3 regions of the Pedobacter sp. N23S346 genome follow, and region 2 is predicted to be linked to each of the others. Evidence: riboswitches for the same ligand, from Rfam matches in the RefSeq annotation. Region 2 holds a riboswitch; each other region holds the start of a gene.

Region 1 (5,384 bases), on a different contig from region 2:
CGATATCCTGGAATTGATGATGGATGAAGGAATTAACAAATTCATTTTAATTGGCGAAAATGTGCTTAATTTTCATTCCTCTGATGACAGTTATTATGAAGAATGGTTTCAGGAAGTAGAAGATGGCTGGATTGTTGGGGTAAACTTTCAGGAACATGTGATCAGGGAGTTTAAAGATAATAACATTGATTATTACATCAACTTTGGAGGAGCTTTCGATAACCTGCCCTGGCGTACCTTAAAACCGTTACAGTTCTTTAAGAAAGTTGAAGAAATGCTGACAAAAAGACTGAATTAAAGTATTATTTTTAAAATCATTTAAATACACAAATAAAAATGGAACAACAAAATTATCAATATCAAGGCAATAGTGTTTTCGTACAGGAAAACTCAGTGTCTAAAAAATTCTTTGCCAGCGTATTCTTATGGATGTTCGTTGCATTAATCGTTTCAAGCGTTTCTGCATTTGTATTGGCAAATTCTCCGGGAATCTTATCTTACTTAGTAGCTGAAAAAGGATTTACCGTATTGGGATACATCGCTATTTTTGCACCACTTGGTTTAGTCATGCTGATGGGGGCCGCCATGCAAAGGTTATCATTCCCTGCTTTAGTGGGAGTTTTTCTGTTGTATTCTTTGCTAACAGGCGTTATGCTAGGTTTTATCCTTTTAATTTATACCTCCACCTCTATCGCCATTTGCTTCGTTGCAGCAGCAATTATTTTTGCTGTTATGGCAGTAATGGGCTATACTACAGATGTTGATTTGAGTAAATTCGGGCCAATCTTAATGGCCGGAGTAATTGGCTTAGTTGTAGTAAGTCTGATCAACTTCTTTATCGGTAGCGAAACTTTGAACTACATTTTAGGCTTTGTTGGTGTGGCTATTTTTACAGCGCTTACCGCTTACAAGGTCCAGGAAATTAAAAGAATAGGCGAAGGTTTGGATGAAAGCGGAAATGAAATTGCATTGGCCGACAGCAAAAAATTAGCCATAATGGGTGCCTTATCGCTTTACATCACGTTCATTAACTTATTTCTATCTCTTTTGCGTTTATTTGGAGGCAGAAGATAATTCAATAAAAATTCCTAACCATCGGATTTCATTGGTTTTAGGTTAACAACAAAACATTATTTTAAAGGCTATGCATTTTTGCATGGCCTTTGTAATTTTATTTGGTAACGAAGCGATAAATTTTGGAAATGATGTTGCTTTGTTGCATTTTTGTATGCTTATTAAGAAAGACGGAGGGATTAGACCCAACGAAGTCTTAGCAACCTGTGCCAACAAGGTGCTACATTCTAATCTCGGTTAACCGGGAGAAAGATAAGTTAAGGAAGTACTATCCATGTGCCAACTTTTTGAATAAGCCTTTTTTGAGATTTGAGAAATTAGATTTGAGATTTGAGGCCAATTATAAATGTCTTAATTTCTCATATCTCTCCTCTCGTCTCTCACATCTAATAACAGAATGAGCATAAGAGCAGAATTAGAAAAACGTATTTTAGTAATCGACGGTGCGATGGGCACTATGATTCAACGTTATACACTTACCGAAGAGGATTTTAGAGGAGAACGGTTTAAAGATCATCCCTGCGACGTAAAAGGCAATAATGATTTGCTTAATATTACCCGTCCGGATATTATTAAAGCCATCCATCTCGAATATTTGGCCGCTGGTGCAGATATCATCGAGACCAATACCTTTAGTACGCAAAGGATTTCCATGGCTGATTATCAGATGGAAGATCTGTCGTATGAATTAAGTTATGAAGGTGCAAGAGTGGCAAAAGAGGCAGCCGATGAGTTTATGGCAGCTAATCCAGATCGTAAATGTTTCGTAGCCGGTGCCATTGGTCCAACGAACAGAACCCTTTCCATGTCGCCTAATGTAAATGATCCCGGTTACCGGGCAGTTTATTTTGATGAATTGGAAGCCGCTTATTATGAGCAGGTACGTGGTTTGGTAGATGGTGGATCGGATGTATTGCTGATTGAAACCATCTTTGATACCTTAAATGCAAAAGTGGCCATTGTGGCTATTAAAAAATATGAAGAAGTAATTGGGCGTAAACTGGAAATCATGATTTCTGGTACCATTACCGATGCTTCGGGTAGAACTTTATCCGGACAAACGGCTGAAGCTTTTTTAAACTCCGTGATGCATGCGAAGCCATTGAGTATTGGTTTTAACTGTGCCTTGGGTGCGAAAGAAATGCGTCCGCATATTGAAGAGTTAGCTGCAAAAGCAGGATGTTATGTTTCAGCTTATCCAAATGCAGGTTTGCCAAACGAATTTGGTGCTTATGATGAGCAACCCCATGAAACTGCCCATTTAGTGGATGATTTTATCGCTTCTGGCTTCGTAAATATTGTGGGTGGCTGTTGTGGTACAACGCCTGAACATATCGGCTGTATTGCAGCAAATGCCAGAAAAGCATCTCCGAGAAAAATTCCGATTATTCCGCCTTATATGCGTTTGAGTGGCCTGGAACCCGTAACCATTACGCCAGAAAGCATCTTCGTGAACATTGGGGAGAGGACTAATATTACAGGTTCGCCTAAATTTTCAAAATTAATTTTAGGCGGAGATTATGAAGCTGCCTTGGCCGTTGCCTTGCAACAAGTTGAAGGTGGTGCACAGGTAATTGATGTGAACATGGATGAAGGAATGCTGGATTCTGAAGCCGCAATGACCAAATTTCTAAACCTGATTGCCTCCGAACCTGACATTGCAAAGTTGCCAATCATGGTGGATTCATCCAAATGGTCGGTGATAGAAAATGGCTTAAAATGTTTGCAGGGAAAAGGAATCGTGAATTCGATTTCCTTAAAAGAAGGAGAAGACAAATTTCGTGAAAGTGCCCAAAAGATTATGCAATATGGCGCTGCAGTAGTGGTAATGGCTTTCGATGAACAAGGTCAGGCCGATAACTACGAGCGGAGAAAAGAAATTTGTAAAAGAAGCTATGATATTTTGGTGCATGAAATTGGATTTCCGGCAGAAGATATCATCTTCGACCCTAATATTTTAACGGTAGCCACCGGATTGGAAGAGCATAATAATTATGCCGTAGACTTTATCAATGCTACCCGTTGGATCAAAGAAAATCTGCCACACGCGAAAGTAAGTGGAGGGGTTTCTAACATTTCATTTTCATTCAGGGGGAATAATACCGTTCGCGAGGCGATGCACTCTGCTTTTCTTTATCACGCCATTCAGGCTGGTTTGGATATGGGGATTGTAAATGCAGGAATGCTTGAAGTTTATCAGGAAATTCCACCAGAACTTTTAGAAAGGGTAGAAGATGTACTGCTGAACCGGAGAGATGACGCCACAGAGCGTTTGGTAGAGTATGCTGATACCGTAAAATCGAAGGGTAAAGAGATCGTAAAAGATGAGGAGTGGAGAAAAGGGCCTGTAGAGGAACGGTTATCTCATTCTTTGGTAAAGGGAATTGTAGAATACCTGGATGATGATGTGGAAGAAGCGCGTCAGAAATATGCCCGCCCAATTCAGGTAATTGAAGGACCTTTAATGGATGGGATGAATATTGTTGGGGATCTTTTTGGAGCAGGGAAAATGTTTCTGCCTCAGGTAGTGAAATCGGCAAGGGTAATGAAAAAGGCTGTAGCTTATTTATTGCCTTTCATCGAACAAGAGAAATTAGATAATCCCGATCAAAATCAAAGTTCATCTGCCGGAAGAGTATTAATGGCAACCGTAAAAGGTGATGTGCATGATATTGGTAAGAACATTGTCGGTGTGGTTTTGGCTTGTAATAACTTCGAAATTGTAGATATGGGCGTGATGGTTCCTGCACAGGAAATCATCAAAAAAGCCAAAGAAATAAATGCTGATATTATTGGTTTAAGTGGATTAATCACGCCATCTCTGGATGAAATGGTGCACTTTGCTAAAGAAATGGAACGTGAAAACTTTACCATTCCTTTAATTATTGGTGGAGCGACAACATCACGCATTCATGCAGCAGTTAAGGTGGCACCAAACTATTCCGGACCTGCCATTCATGTATTAGATGCCTCCCGAAGTGTTACGGTTTGCAGTACTTTAATGAATCCGGAAACGAAGGATGACTATGTAGCTGGAATCAGAGCGGAATATGATAAAGCACGTGAAGCACATTTAAACAAGCGATCTGACAAGCGCTTTAAAACATTAGAACAAGCCCGTGAAAACAAGTTTAAAATAGATTTTAAATCAGATCTTCCTGCACCGGAGTTTACCGGAACAAGAGTGTTTGATAATTATCCACTGGAAGAACTGGTTCCCTATATTGACTGGACACCATTTTTCCACACCTGGGAACTCCGCGGAAGCTATCCAAAAATTTTCGACGATAAAAACGTTGGTGATGAAGCCAAAAAACTTTTCGATGATGCGCAGACGTTATTAAAAAGAATTCTTGATGAAAAATTATTAATCGCCAGAGGGGTAATCGGTTTCTGGCCGGCAAATGCGGTGGGAGACGATATTGAACTAGAAGTCCGGAGTCTGGAGTCCGAAGTCGGAAGTCAGAATGGCGACTCAAGACTAGCGACTCAAGACTCAGGCCTAGTTACCATACACACCCTTCGTCAGCAGGCAGAGAAAGTAGATGGGCAGCCTTACTATGCTTTATCAGATTTTATTGCTCCAAAAGAGAGTGGTATTCAGGATTATTTTGGTGGTTTTGCCGTAACCACCGGGATTGGAATTGATGCGCTGGTTGAAGAATTTGAATCCAATCATGACGATTATAATAGCATTATGGCAAAAGCCTTAGCCGATCGATTGGCTGAGGCTTTTGCAGAACGGATGCATGAGCGGGTACGTAAAGAATACTGGGGTTATGCCAAAGATGAAAATCTTTCCAACACCGAATTAATTAAGGAAGAATATGCAGGGATCCGTCCGGCACCTGGTTATCCTGCCTGCCCGGAACATACTGAAAAGGGTACTTTATTTGAATTATTAGATGCTGAAAATCAAATCGGCCTGCGTTTAACTGAAAGTTATGCCATGTATCCAACAGCTGCGGTAAGTGGTTTTTACTTTGCACATCCTGATTCCAGGTATTTTGGATTAGGAAAGATTACTAAAGACCAGATTGAAGATTATGCAGCGCGTAAAAAGATGTCGATTGAAGAAGTGGAGCGGTGGCTGAGTCCGAATTTGGCATATTAGGTTGTGGGTTATGAGTTACAGGTTATCAGTTTTGGAGTACAGAATGTGATAAGCTATAGTAAAGGTTCATATGGAAAAAGAAAAGAAAAATTATACTGATTTAGATGTTTGGAAACAGGCAAGAATCTTGTCGAAGGAAATTTATTTGGTATCTTCTGATTTTCCTAATGAAGAAAGATTTGGCTTAACGAGCCAG
Region 2 (5,384 bases):
ACCGCTTATTAAACAATACGGCTTCTGCACCTAACTCTGATGATGTCGTTGTTTCTGGTTTTAAATTTGGATTCAAATCTGTAGCAGATGGTGTAAGTTGAGGACTTGACCCAAATGGTGCGCCTGAAGTGTAAGTATTGAGCAAACGATAAGGATCTGCATCTTTACCCACTTTAGACCAGCCTCCGCGGATTTTCGCATAATCCAATACTTCACTTTTAATATCAAAAGCCTCGGTAAGTACGAAACTTCCGTTAAAAGAAGGATAGAAATACGACCTGTTTTGTGCTGGCAAAGTAGAAGACCAATCGTTACGAGCAGTTATATTTGCAAACAGGTAATTTCTAAATCCAATTTGCGCTGATGCATAACCACTGTATGATTTTAGTTCGCTGTAGTTGTTGGAAGATGTTAATGGATCTCTTGAGTTACTTAAGGTATATAAACCAGCTACAGCCAAACGAGGAGCACTTTGATCATTTTGTTCGATATATCTGGAGCGAATATTTCCTCCCAATAAAACTTCCAGACTAAAATCATCATTCAGCTGCTTGTTATAGCTTAAAGTTGCATCGGTATTATTCTCGTTTACAGTAAAAGCACTTTCCGTGTAAGATCCAAATGGTGTCCCGTTTGTGCCATAGGCAATTTTTATCTTCCGCCGATCATTATAGTAATCCGTTCCCGAACGGAAATTAAAATTTAATCCATCGATAATTTTATAGTTCAAACCAATGCTTCCAATAATCCGGTTTCTGTTTTGAGATACGGTATTTTCATAAGCTACCCAATAAGGATTGCTATAGTAACTGTTGTTCCAGTTGAAGGTATTTCCATTTTCATCCAGGTAGTTTTTCAACTGATTAATATCCACCTGTCTGCCAAACCAGGCAAACTGAAGCATGGTACTTGTTGATCTTGAACCGCCTGTTCCAGGCAAATTATCAGAACCCAGTTTACTATAATTTGCATTGGCGGTAATCGTTAACTTTGGTGTTAACCTCAACGTTGTATTTAATGCGAAGGAGTTTTTATCCTGACCAGAATTCGGCACGATACCTACCTGTTTCAGGTTATTGTATGATAAACGGTAATCAAACTTATCGCTCGCATCTTCTATAGATAAACCATTCGCCAAAGAATATCCTGTTTCGAAGAAATCTCTCACATTATCCGGATTGGCTACAAATGGAACAGCTACTCCTTTTGAAAAGAACTGAGGAATTAAACGGCCATCCATTCTCGGGCCCCAACTCTCATCCACACCATCGTTTACACCTGCACCTCTTCCATTTACATAACTAAATTTCCCTTCAGATCCTTGTCCGAATACATCCTGATATTTTGGTAAGGTTAATAAACTTTCAATTACCGCATTTGAATTGAAGGAAATCCCTAAGCCTTTTTTCGATTTTCCGGTTTTGGTTTTGATGATGATCACACCCGCTGCAGCCCTGGATCCGTATAATGCCGCAGCATTCGGGCCTTTTAGCACACTGATGGATTCAATATCGTTCGGGTTGATATCTGAAATGGCATTGGCATAATCTCTCGCGCCAGCAGAATTAAGTTGCGAGTTATCTACCGGAATTCCATCCACCACAAACAAGGGCTGATTGTTACCAGAAATAGAAGTTTCTCCCCTGATGACCACCCGGGAAGAACCCATATCACCCTGACTGTTTGTTACCCTAACTCCGGCTACTTTACCAGCAAGTGCGTTAACCAGGTTGGATTCCCGTGCTTCGGTTAAGCTTTCGCCCTTTAATTCCTGAACGGCATAACCCAAAGATTTCTTTTGTCTGGAGATACCCAAAGCCGTTACCACCACTTCATCGAGCGCATTTTCACCGTCGCTGAGCGTTACCACCAAAGTTTTCGTTGCTTCGGTTACTTCTATTTCGCGGGTAGTAAAACCAATATAAGAGAAAACCAGCGTGTTTTTTCCGGCAACTGAAATACTGAATGCACCATTATTATCGGTGGTTACCGCTTGTTTAGTCCCTTTTACAAATACCGAAACGCCTGGCAGGGTCTCACCGGAAGCGCCCTTTACTGTTCCGGAAACTGCGATGTTTTGCGCCTGAACGAAATTTGAAAGCAATAGCAAAAAGAATATCGCCGGCAGCTTTATTTTCTTAAACATAATTTAGTGTTGATTAATGATCATTTAAAATGGTGAATGCAAAAAATTCGGACAAAGCAATTCCATTTCGCTGTTAGGCGATTTTTTTACAGACATGAATAATTATTTAATTGGAGTGGGATAGTCTGGTATTTATCAGCTGCTACAGCAATAAATACCACTGCACATTCGAAGACTTAAAAAGGTTCCGAAATTTACTTTTTGAATTAATTGTTTTTTGTTAGTTTTTTCCATCAAATTTCTTTTAACGCTACATCACTACTTATCAGGTTTTGCAAATCTGGCTTATAAAAAAAGCACGCCTGTAAAATCAGGAGTGCTCTCATATATTATCAATAATATTTTGCATTCAACTGACTTAACTTACCCAAATTGCTTTGGGATGGAATTAGCACCATGTCTTTTTAAAACTGGTTGCTAAGGTTTCACAGGGCCATTCCCTCCACCTTTCTTGATAAGTATTTTAAAATAACTGGCGCAAAGATAATATAAAAATCATAATGACTACAAATTCTATAGATTTTATTGAAAATATTTTTTCTCCGCTCATTTGATGCTTACATTTGTCGTATTATCAATAGATTAAAACATCCCATGAATATAAAATCATCATTATTTCTGCTATTTGCTTTTACACTTGCACAAAATCTACAAGCACAAACCCAGAAAAAACAATTACCTGCTCAACATAAATTAAGCACTGCATTTGCGCCAGGTGGCAACTGGCGAGGTATTTTTGAGATTAAACCAGGCATAGAAGTACCATTTAATTTTGAAATTACCAAGAGTATAGACAAACCTCATTTAGTATTTTTAAATGCGGAAGAACGTTTTGAAGGAGGCATCGTAAAGCAGACTTCAGATTCTATCTTAGTTTCTTTAGATCAGTTTGATAATGAACTTGCTTTTAAAATTTCAGGCGATTCACTGGTTGGAACATTACGGAAACAAGATCGATCCGGAACACCCTTGGCCGTAAGTGCAACAAGAGGAAAAAATTATCGCTTCAAATCAACTGGTAAAGCGGCAGCAGCAGATTTTTCTGGCAAGTATGACGTTACTTTTAAATCTCCAAATGGGAAAGACGAAAATGCTGTCGGACTGTTCAAACAAGATGGCAACAAAATCTCCGGAACATTTTTACGCATTACCGGCGATTCCCGTTATCTGGAAGGAATTGTAGAAGGCAATGATTTTTATTTATCAAGCTTTATCGGCTCGGGTCCGTCTTATTACAAAGGAAGTTTTGAAAAAGATGGAACCATTACAGGTGAGGTGGTTAGCGCAAGGGGAAATACGCCATTTAGTGGAAAGCAAAATGAAAACGCTGCGTTGCCAGATGCCTATAAACTAACTTATTTGAAAGATGGTTACAAAACACTCGACTTCTCTTTTCCTGATGTGAACGGTAAGAAAATCTCGCTCAGCGATGAAAAATTTAAAAATAAAGTCGTGATTTTAACCATTACTGGTACCTGGTGCCCGAACTGTGTGGATGAAGCTTCCTTTATTGCGCCATGGTATAAAGAGAACCGCAACCGCGGAGTAGAAGTGATTGGTATTCATTACGAGAGACAATTGGATTCTGCCTATGTGCGTAAAGCATTGACTCGGTTCAGGGAAAAATTTGATATCCAATATGACCAGGTGATTGCTGGTACACCAGATAAAAAAGTGGTGGCTGAATCATTGCCTGCTTTGAATAATTTCCTTTCTTTCCCAACCACGATTATTATCAACAAGAAAGGCGAAGTAGCGCAAATTCATACCGGCTACAGCGGACCGGCAACTGGAAAATATTACACTGACTTTGTTAAAGAATTTAACACCGAAATTGATGCTTTGTTAAAGGAGTAATGAAGTAAACCTTTGGTAATAATTGTTTATGCTGGATTTATTATTTTATCCTATTGAGTGAGGATAGGGTAGAATTTTGGTTCTGTGCCTTGTAGCCTGGGGATTCTTCACTGCATTCTGAATGACATCTTCGGAATAGGTTCTGAATCAAGTTTAGAATGACCCGTGATATTTTTCTTAATGCTCCTTAATGCCTTAATGTTTCAAAATAAACCATACTTCCATATTTTCGGTTCTGTACTTTGTGCCTGGAGATTCTCACTGCATTCTGAATGACATCTTCAGAATAGGTTCTGAATCAAGTTCAGAATGACGCGTGATGTTTTTCTTAATGTCCCAATGGTTAATAAAAAACCTGCTTTTACCTTTAAATTTAAATGATCCTTTAGACTTTTAATTTCATGCCGATTCGACTAATGACTTTGGACTAAAGACTCTAGACTCAACACTATCCCCCCGCTCTATTCTTCATATCCTCAGTTGCGGTATTTCTAGATCTTGCCGATTTTACATTTTGATTTCCGAAGCTGTAACTGATATTAAAGGAAACTCTTCTATTGATGTAATAATTCTGAGCCCGTAAGTTTACATTCTGATAATTCAGTGTACCCTTCCAATAATTTGTTGCGAAAATATCATCGATGTTCAATTTTAACTTTAAAGATTTGTTCAGGAAACTTTTCTGCACACCTGTATTTAAAGCATATTGATAAATAGTGGTTGTCTCCAATCCCCTCACCCTTGGAGAATTTAGCCAGAAATTAGTTTCGATAGTCCAGTCGGCGGGCAATGTAATTGAACTTGTGATATTAAAATTATAAGACAGCTTACTTAATTCAAAAGGTGCTCCCTCCAAATTGTTATCATTAAATTTGTTGTAAAAAAGGTTGAAATTATTTTGAAAATTCCACCATTTCGCAACCGCCAAAGGAAAATACAAACCTGCAGAATAATACTCACCACTGCCAATATTTCCTTGCCCAACGGTTACAATCCTTGTGCTATCGTTCTGTGCTGTTTTACTATCCAGGATCAGATCTTTAACCTTCGAATAACCTAAAGAAAAGGATAATCCACTTTTATAACTATAGCTCACCTCAAAATTATTAGTAAACTGAGGTTTTAAGTAGGGATTTCCTTGTTGTATGGTATAAGGATCCATATAAAAATTGAAAGGATTTAACTGTTGGTAATTAGGTCTGTCAATTCGTCTCCCATAGGTATAACGCAAGTTACTATTTTCAGAAATTTTTTGGTTAACAAAGACTGTTGGAAACAAAGAGAGGTACTTTTGATCTGCTTCCGTATTATTGGTTACCAAAACCCCGGTGGCATCGGTATATTCCGCCCTTAAGCCAGCTTGAATTTGCCATTTACCTAA
Region 3 (5,384 bases), on a different contig from region 2:
CGAAGTGTTTTATATGCTATGTTTTGTAATTCAGTTGATAAGTTAGTATCAGCTAATATTTTCTCAACTTCTGCAGTTGTTGTCATTCCTGATTTCATTTCGAACAAAAATACAATATTGAGGCGATTTGAAAATCATTTTCTTGTAACAAACGGACATTGATGGTTCAATAGTTCATTAGTTCAGCAGTCATTTGTCAGGGTGCTTAAACCCAATGCTTAAAAGTTTATTAAAATATAGCGAAGATTTACACTTGACTTAATGGCTTAACTCATAAACCAATCACTACTATACCCATCACTAACAAAAAAAAGCACCTCTTTTCAGAAGTGCTTTCATATGATGTTTTTCGTAAGTAGATATTAGTTCGCTGCTGGAGAGAACGTTAATACGATATTAGCTGTTTTTCCACCGAATTCAATTGGAGATTTCATTACCATGTTGCCTTTTGATAATTGCGTTAACACCAAGCGATAACCTTCAGTTACGTTTTTAGCTTTATCACCTTCAAAGATTTTCTTAAATTGAAACGTTTCTTCTGCTGGTGTTGCTGACCAGAAAATGGTTTGCATTACCTCACCACAGGTACTTGATGCTGGTAAAGTATATGAACCGTTTCCGCTATTAGTAAGCTTCCAGGTACTTCCCTGAAAACATTTGTACGATTTTTCTCCAAATAAACCTTGAACAGCCTGATCCGGAAGACCTTCTAAAGCAATATTGTTTAATACCCAAGTACCTGTAACTGTACCTCTTCCACCACTAATTCCTGTAGAAACGTTTTTAGTAGAAGAACAACCTTGTAACATAACCAAAGTAGAACATGCTATTGCGATAGCTATAAATAATCTTTTCATTTTAGTTTTTTTTAATTTCGAAGAACTGATTACATAAATCTTGCCAAAACAATTATGACGATTAAATTTGCATCAAATTATTAAATTGCGAACCTGTTAACCTATATAAAGAAAAAAATTATGAAACCAGAAACTCTTGCTATTCATGCCTCTAATCTTGTAAAAAATACTACCGGGGATGTTACGCCTCCAATAAATTTATCTACAACTTTTTTTCGTGATGAAGATGGCGGTTATCCTGGCGGACATATGTATAGTCGCGTAAGTAATCCAAATCGGTCTGCTTTAGAAAACACTTTAGCCAAATTAGAGTATGGTGAAGACGCCGCCGCTTTTGCATCGGGTAATAATTGTGGAATGTCTTTGTTTCAGGCGCTAAAACCTGGAAGCCATATTATTGCACCAGATGATATGTATTGGGGTATTAAAAAGCAATTGCTTACCATTTTTAACGATTCCCTGGAATTTGATTTTGTAGATCAGACAGACCTGGAGCTGATTAAAAAATCCATCAAACCGAACACTAAAATGATTTGGATTGAAACACCATCAAATCCTTTGTTGAAGGTTACAGATATTGAAGAAATAGCAAAAATTGCGAAGGCAAATGACGCTATATTGGTTTGCGATAGTACCTTTGGTACGCCTGTTTTACAAAATCCGATTTTATTAGGTGCTGATATTGTGATGCACAGCAGTACGAAATATTTAGGCGGCCATAGCGATATACTTGGCGGGATAATCGTTACTGCAAAAAAAGATGATTTTTGGGAGAAAATCAAAAATATTCAGCAAACAGGTGGTGCAGTGCCTTCACCCTTTGATTGTTATTTACTGTGCAGAAGTATCAAAACCCTGGCTTATCGGGTGAAAGGCCATTGCGAAAGCGGAAAAATTGTAGCCGATTACCTGGTTAATCATCCAAATGTGGAGGCTGTTTTTTATCCGGGACTGGAAACACATCCACAGCACGAGATAGCCAAAAAGCAAATGAAAGATTTTGGTGGAATGATGTCTTTCCTGGTTAAAGGAGATGTGGAAGCTACAAGCAGAGTGGTAAATAAGGTTAAATTATTCGCGCAGGCAACGAGTTTAGGAGGTGTGGAAAGTCTGATTGAACACCGTTATTCTGTAGAAGGTCCTGATAGTAAAACGCCAAAAAATTTATTAAGAATATCGGTTGGTTTGGAACATGTGGATGATATTATCGCCGATTTAGCACAGGCTTTAGCATAAATAAGGCTTATTGCAAACCGAAGTTCCTGGGTACGTTGAATAAATACTGCTTTAAGAAATATAATAAGGCTTGGTAAATTTGGTCATCGGATGAATATGGTATTAATGCCATATTCATCCGATGACCAAATCAATACGAATTAAGAAGCTGTCTAAAAATTATATCACTTATTAATGAATTACTTTGGGTTGCAAACTGTTGTCAGTTTCAGGCTATAATTAGCATTCAAAGGCTCATTGGTTTGCGCTAACCTTTGAGAACCAGTGTTTGCAGGACAGGCAATATCTCCTGCAGCATCATAAACCAGTTTGACTCCCGAGGCCATTAATTCTTTCGGCACATATACCTGAACCCTTGTAATAGAATAGCCTGATGGGAAATAACGCACAAAATAACCATCTGGGTGTTTTGTCCATATTCCGCTTGGTACATCAGCTCTTGGAGGTGCCATGCCAGCGATGATGGCATATTTTTCCATATCTGCATAAGTATAGTTTCCGGAAGATACCAGTTGTCGGATGTTATTTTCGGCCTCAAAAACTGCCTTTAAACCGGATGGCAACTGGTCTTTTGCTTTCTCCATTACATCAAATGGAAGCACGCCCAAAGCGCCGCCTTCAAGCATGGTAATTTGTTGTGGACTTAATAACTTCAATGCAGTAACCTTCACCTGTCCGTTATAATTGGCAAACCTGGTACGGGCAATAATCGTCCATAACAATGCCTGGATATCATGCTGCTCTACTTCGGGATGTTTTTCTGCACTTTTAATAATTGCAATAACTACTGCCTCTTTCGATCCCAATACCGGCGCGAACATGTAGCCATCACCTTTTGAAGGCGCAAAAGTACCTGCCATAAGGCAATAACTTTTATTGGCCATTTCATAAAGTCCTTCACAAAGTACATAGCCTCCATCCGGATTTTTCGGTAATAAATATAGCGGTTGGGCTTTTAAGGTTGCTTTAAAATCAGGCATCATTTCGCCCTCTCGATTCACATCTTCAAAACTGGTGGTGATTGCACCTGGTTGTTTTAAAAATTTATCTACACCAAGTGCCTTTGCACCTTGGGCCGTACCCACTTTTAAAAGTTTGTCTTTAAGCCCGCCGAACTGCGCGTGGGTATTATTGATGCTGGCAAAAAATATTGACAGCGCAAAACAGATTATTTTAGCGTTTTTCATTAACAATTTAGATTTAAATAGGTTATACAAACTTAAAATATTAACCGTTAATTTCTTATTAATTATTGATGAGGTCAATTTTTAAGAAACTAAAAGCTTCAAAAACATTAATTTATTAAATTTTCAAAATTTTATTTTGTGTATTCAAATTAAATTCTCACATTTGAAATATTATTTGGCGGCAAGCTAAAATAAAAGTCAATCTAGTCAGATTGATTTATAAAGAAGTGGCGAGAGACTGGCTCCATGACCCACTGGCAACCCTCAGAAAGAGAAGGTGCCAATTCCTGACCAATTAACATGGTGTTATTTGGTGCTATAAATTAAAAACTGATGAATGCATTAAATTTTCAATCGCAGGGCGAACCAAGTCTTAAACCAAAACAAATAGAAATTTCTTCTATTCCGTTTATTTGTTGCGATATGCAGGTAATTACTTGTATGTGCTGTTGCATATAGTAATTTAAAAAACTTCCTCATTTGTTTATTTTCAAACTGGAAGGTCCTGATTATTCAGGATACGCCCCTAACCTAGATTTTTCTTTTTTTGAAATCTTAAGATGATCATCGAAAGCACGAAAAACTTATTCCTTTAACAGTTAACCACTCCTTTACTTATTAAAATTATGTCAGCTTCATATAAATTTGAAACCCTTCAGTTACATGCCGGTCAGGAAATAGATCCAACAACTGGTTCAAGAGCAGTCCCTATTTATCAAACTACTTCTTACGGATTTAAAAATGCCGAGCATGGTGCAAACCTGTTTGCTTTGAAGGAGTTTGGCAACATCTACACCCGCCTGATGAATCCAACCACAGATGTATTTGAAAAAAGAATTGCGGCTTTAGAGGGCGGAGTGGCTGCATTGGCAGTTGCATCTGGCCAGGCGGCTCAATTTATTGCGCTACATAATATTCTGGAAGCAGGTGATCAGATTGTTTCCTCTTCGCACGTTTACGGCGGAACCTACAACCAATTCAAAGTCACTTTTAAACGTTTGGGCATTCAGGTTGATTTTGCAAATCCTGATGTTCCGGAGGAGTTTGAACAAAAAATTACAGAAAAAACTAAGGCGATTTATTTAGAAACCATAGGAAACCCATCTTTCAGTGTTCCTGATTTCGAAAAAATTGCTGCCATTGCTAAGAAATTTGATATCCCATTTATTGTTGATAATACTTTTGGTGCTGGTGGTTATTTATTTAAACCATTGGAGCACGGTGCAAACATTGTAGTAGAATCTGCTACTAAATGGATCGGCGGACATGGAACCAGTATTGGTGGCGTTATTATAGATGGTGGAAACTACAACTGGGGAAATGGAAAATTCACGCAATTCACGGAACCATCCGAAGGATACCATGGATTGGTTTTTAATGATGTTTTCGGCATCGGCGGTCCTTTCGGGAACATCCAATTCATTATTCGTGCCCGTGTCGAAGGTCTGAGAGACTTGGGTCCTGCCCTTTCACCCTTCAATTCATTTCTTTTATTACAAGGATTGGAAACTTTGTCGCTTCGCGTGCAACGCCATGTAGACAATGCTTTGGAACTCGCCACCTGGTTAGAGAATCATCCATTAGTGAAGGAAGTTAATTACCCTGGCTTGGCCAGCAGCCCTTATCATAATCTTGCAAAAAAATACCTGAGCAATGGTTTTGGTGGTGTTTTATCATTTGAACTGAACGGAAGCAAAGAAAATGCAAGTCAGGTTATTGATCACTTAAAACTAGTTTCCCACCTGGCTAACGTTGGCGATGCAAAAACCCTGATTATTCAGCCTTCGGCCACTACCCACCAGCAATTGAATGATGCAGCGCAATTGGCAGCCGGAGTAAAACCAAACGCATTAAGGGTTTCGGTTGGTATTGAACACATTGATGATATTAAGGCAGATTTCGAACAAGCTTTCGCAGCCATCAGCGCTGATATAAATGCAGAAAGTACACATGCATAACAGCGCAAATAATTCAGGCTTTTTAAACTACAGTACATTACAACATGCAAAACAGTATAGACAATAGCAATTCAGCGCATTTAGCGGCAACATATCATCACAATAAGTCATTCAAATTAGAAAGCGGACAAAAGATTAAAAACCTT

What was found. A riboswitch is a leader RNA that binds a small molecule or an ion and turns the genes downstream of it on or off. The one in region 2 is predicted to bind S-adenosylmethionine.
Region 1: linked by a shared signal. The riboswitch ahead of metH (methionine synthase) and the one ahead of ACN1CD_RS07945 (SusC/RagA family TonB-linked outer membrane protein) in region 2 are both predicted to bind S-adenosylmethionine.
Region 3: linked by a shared signal. The riboswitch ahead of ACN1CD_RS06360 (O-acetylhomoserine aminocarboxypropyltransferase/cysteine synthase family protein) and the one ahead of ACN1CD_RS07945 (SusC/RagA family TonB-linked outer membrane protein) in region 2 are both predicted to bind S-adenosylmethionine.

The regions. Positions count from the first base shown of each region.
Region 1 covers NZ_JBLYEE010000005.1:305,888-311,271, reverse strand. The annotation lists gene ACN1CD_RS11760 (hypothetical protein) at 1-298, shown strand, start outside; gene ACN1CD_RS11755 (Bax inhibitor-1 family protein) at 337-1,074, shown strand; SAM riboswitch class I at 1,230-1,333, shown strand; gene metH (methionine synthase) at 1,472-5,188, shown strand; gene ACN1CD_RS11745 (four helix bundle protein) at 5,259-5,384, shown strand, end outside.
Region 2 covers NZ_JBLYEE010000003.1:266,788-272,171, reverse strand. The annotation lists gene ACN1CD_RS07945 (SusC/RagA family TonB-linked outer membrane protein) at 1-2,146, opposite strand, end outside; SAM riboswitch class I at 2,502-2,607, opposite strand; gene ACN1CD_RS07940 (peroxiredoxin family protein) at 2,741-4,003, shown strand; gene ACN1CD_RS07935 (TonB-dependent receptor domain-containing protein) at 4,452-5,384, opposite strand, start outside.
Region 3 covers NZ_JBLYEE010000002.1:592,596-597,979, forward strand. The annotation lists gene mqnE (aminofutalosine synthase MqnE) at 1-86, opposite strand, end outside; gene ACN1CD_RS06345 (hypothetical protein) at 363-857, opposite strand; gene ACN1CD_RS06350 (trans-sulfuration enzyme family protein) at 978-2,093, shown strand; gene ACN1CD_RS06355 (hypothetical protein) at 2,273-3,280, opposite strand; SAM riboswitch class I at 3,495-3,605, shown strand; gene ACN1CD_RS06360 (O-acetylhomoserine aminocarboxypropyltransferase/cysteine synthase family protein) at 3,907-5,238, shown strand; gene ACN1CD_RS06365 (homoserine O-acetyltransferase family protein) at 5,283-5,384, shown strand, end outside.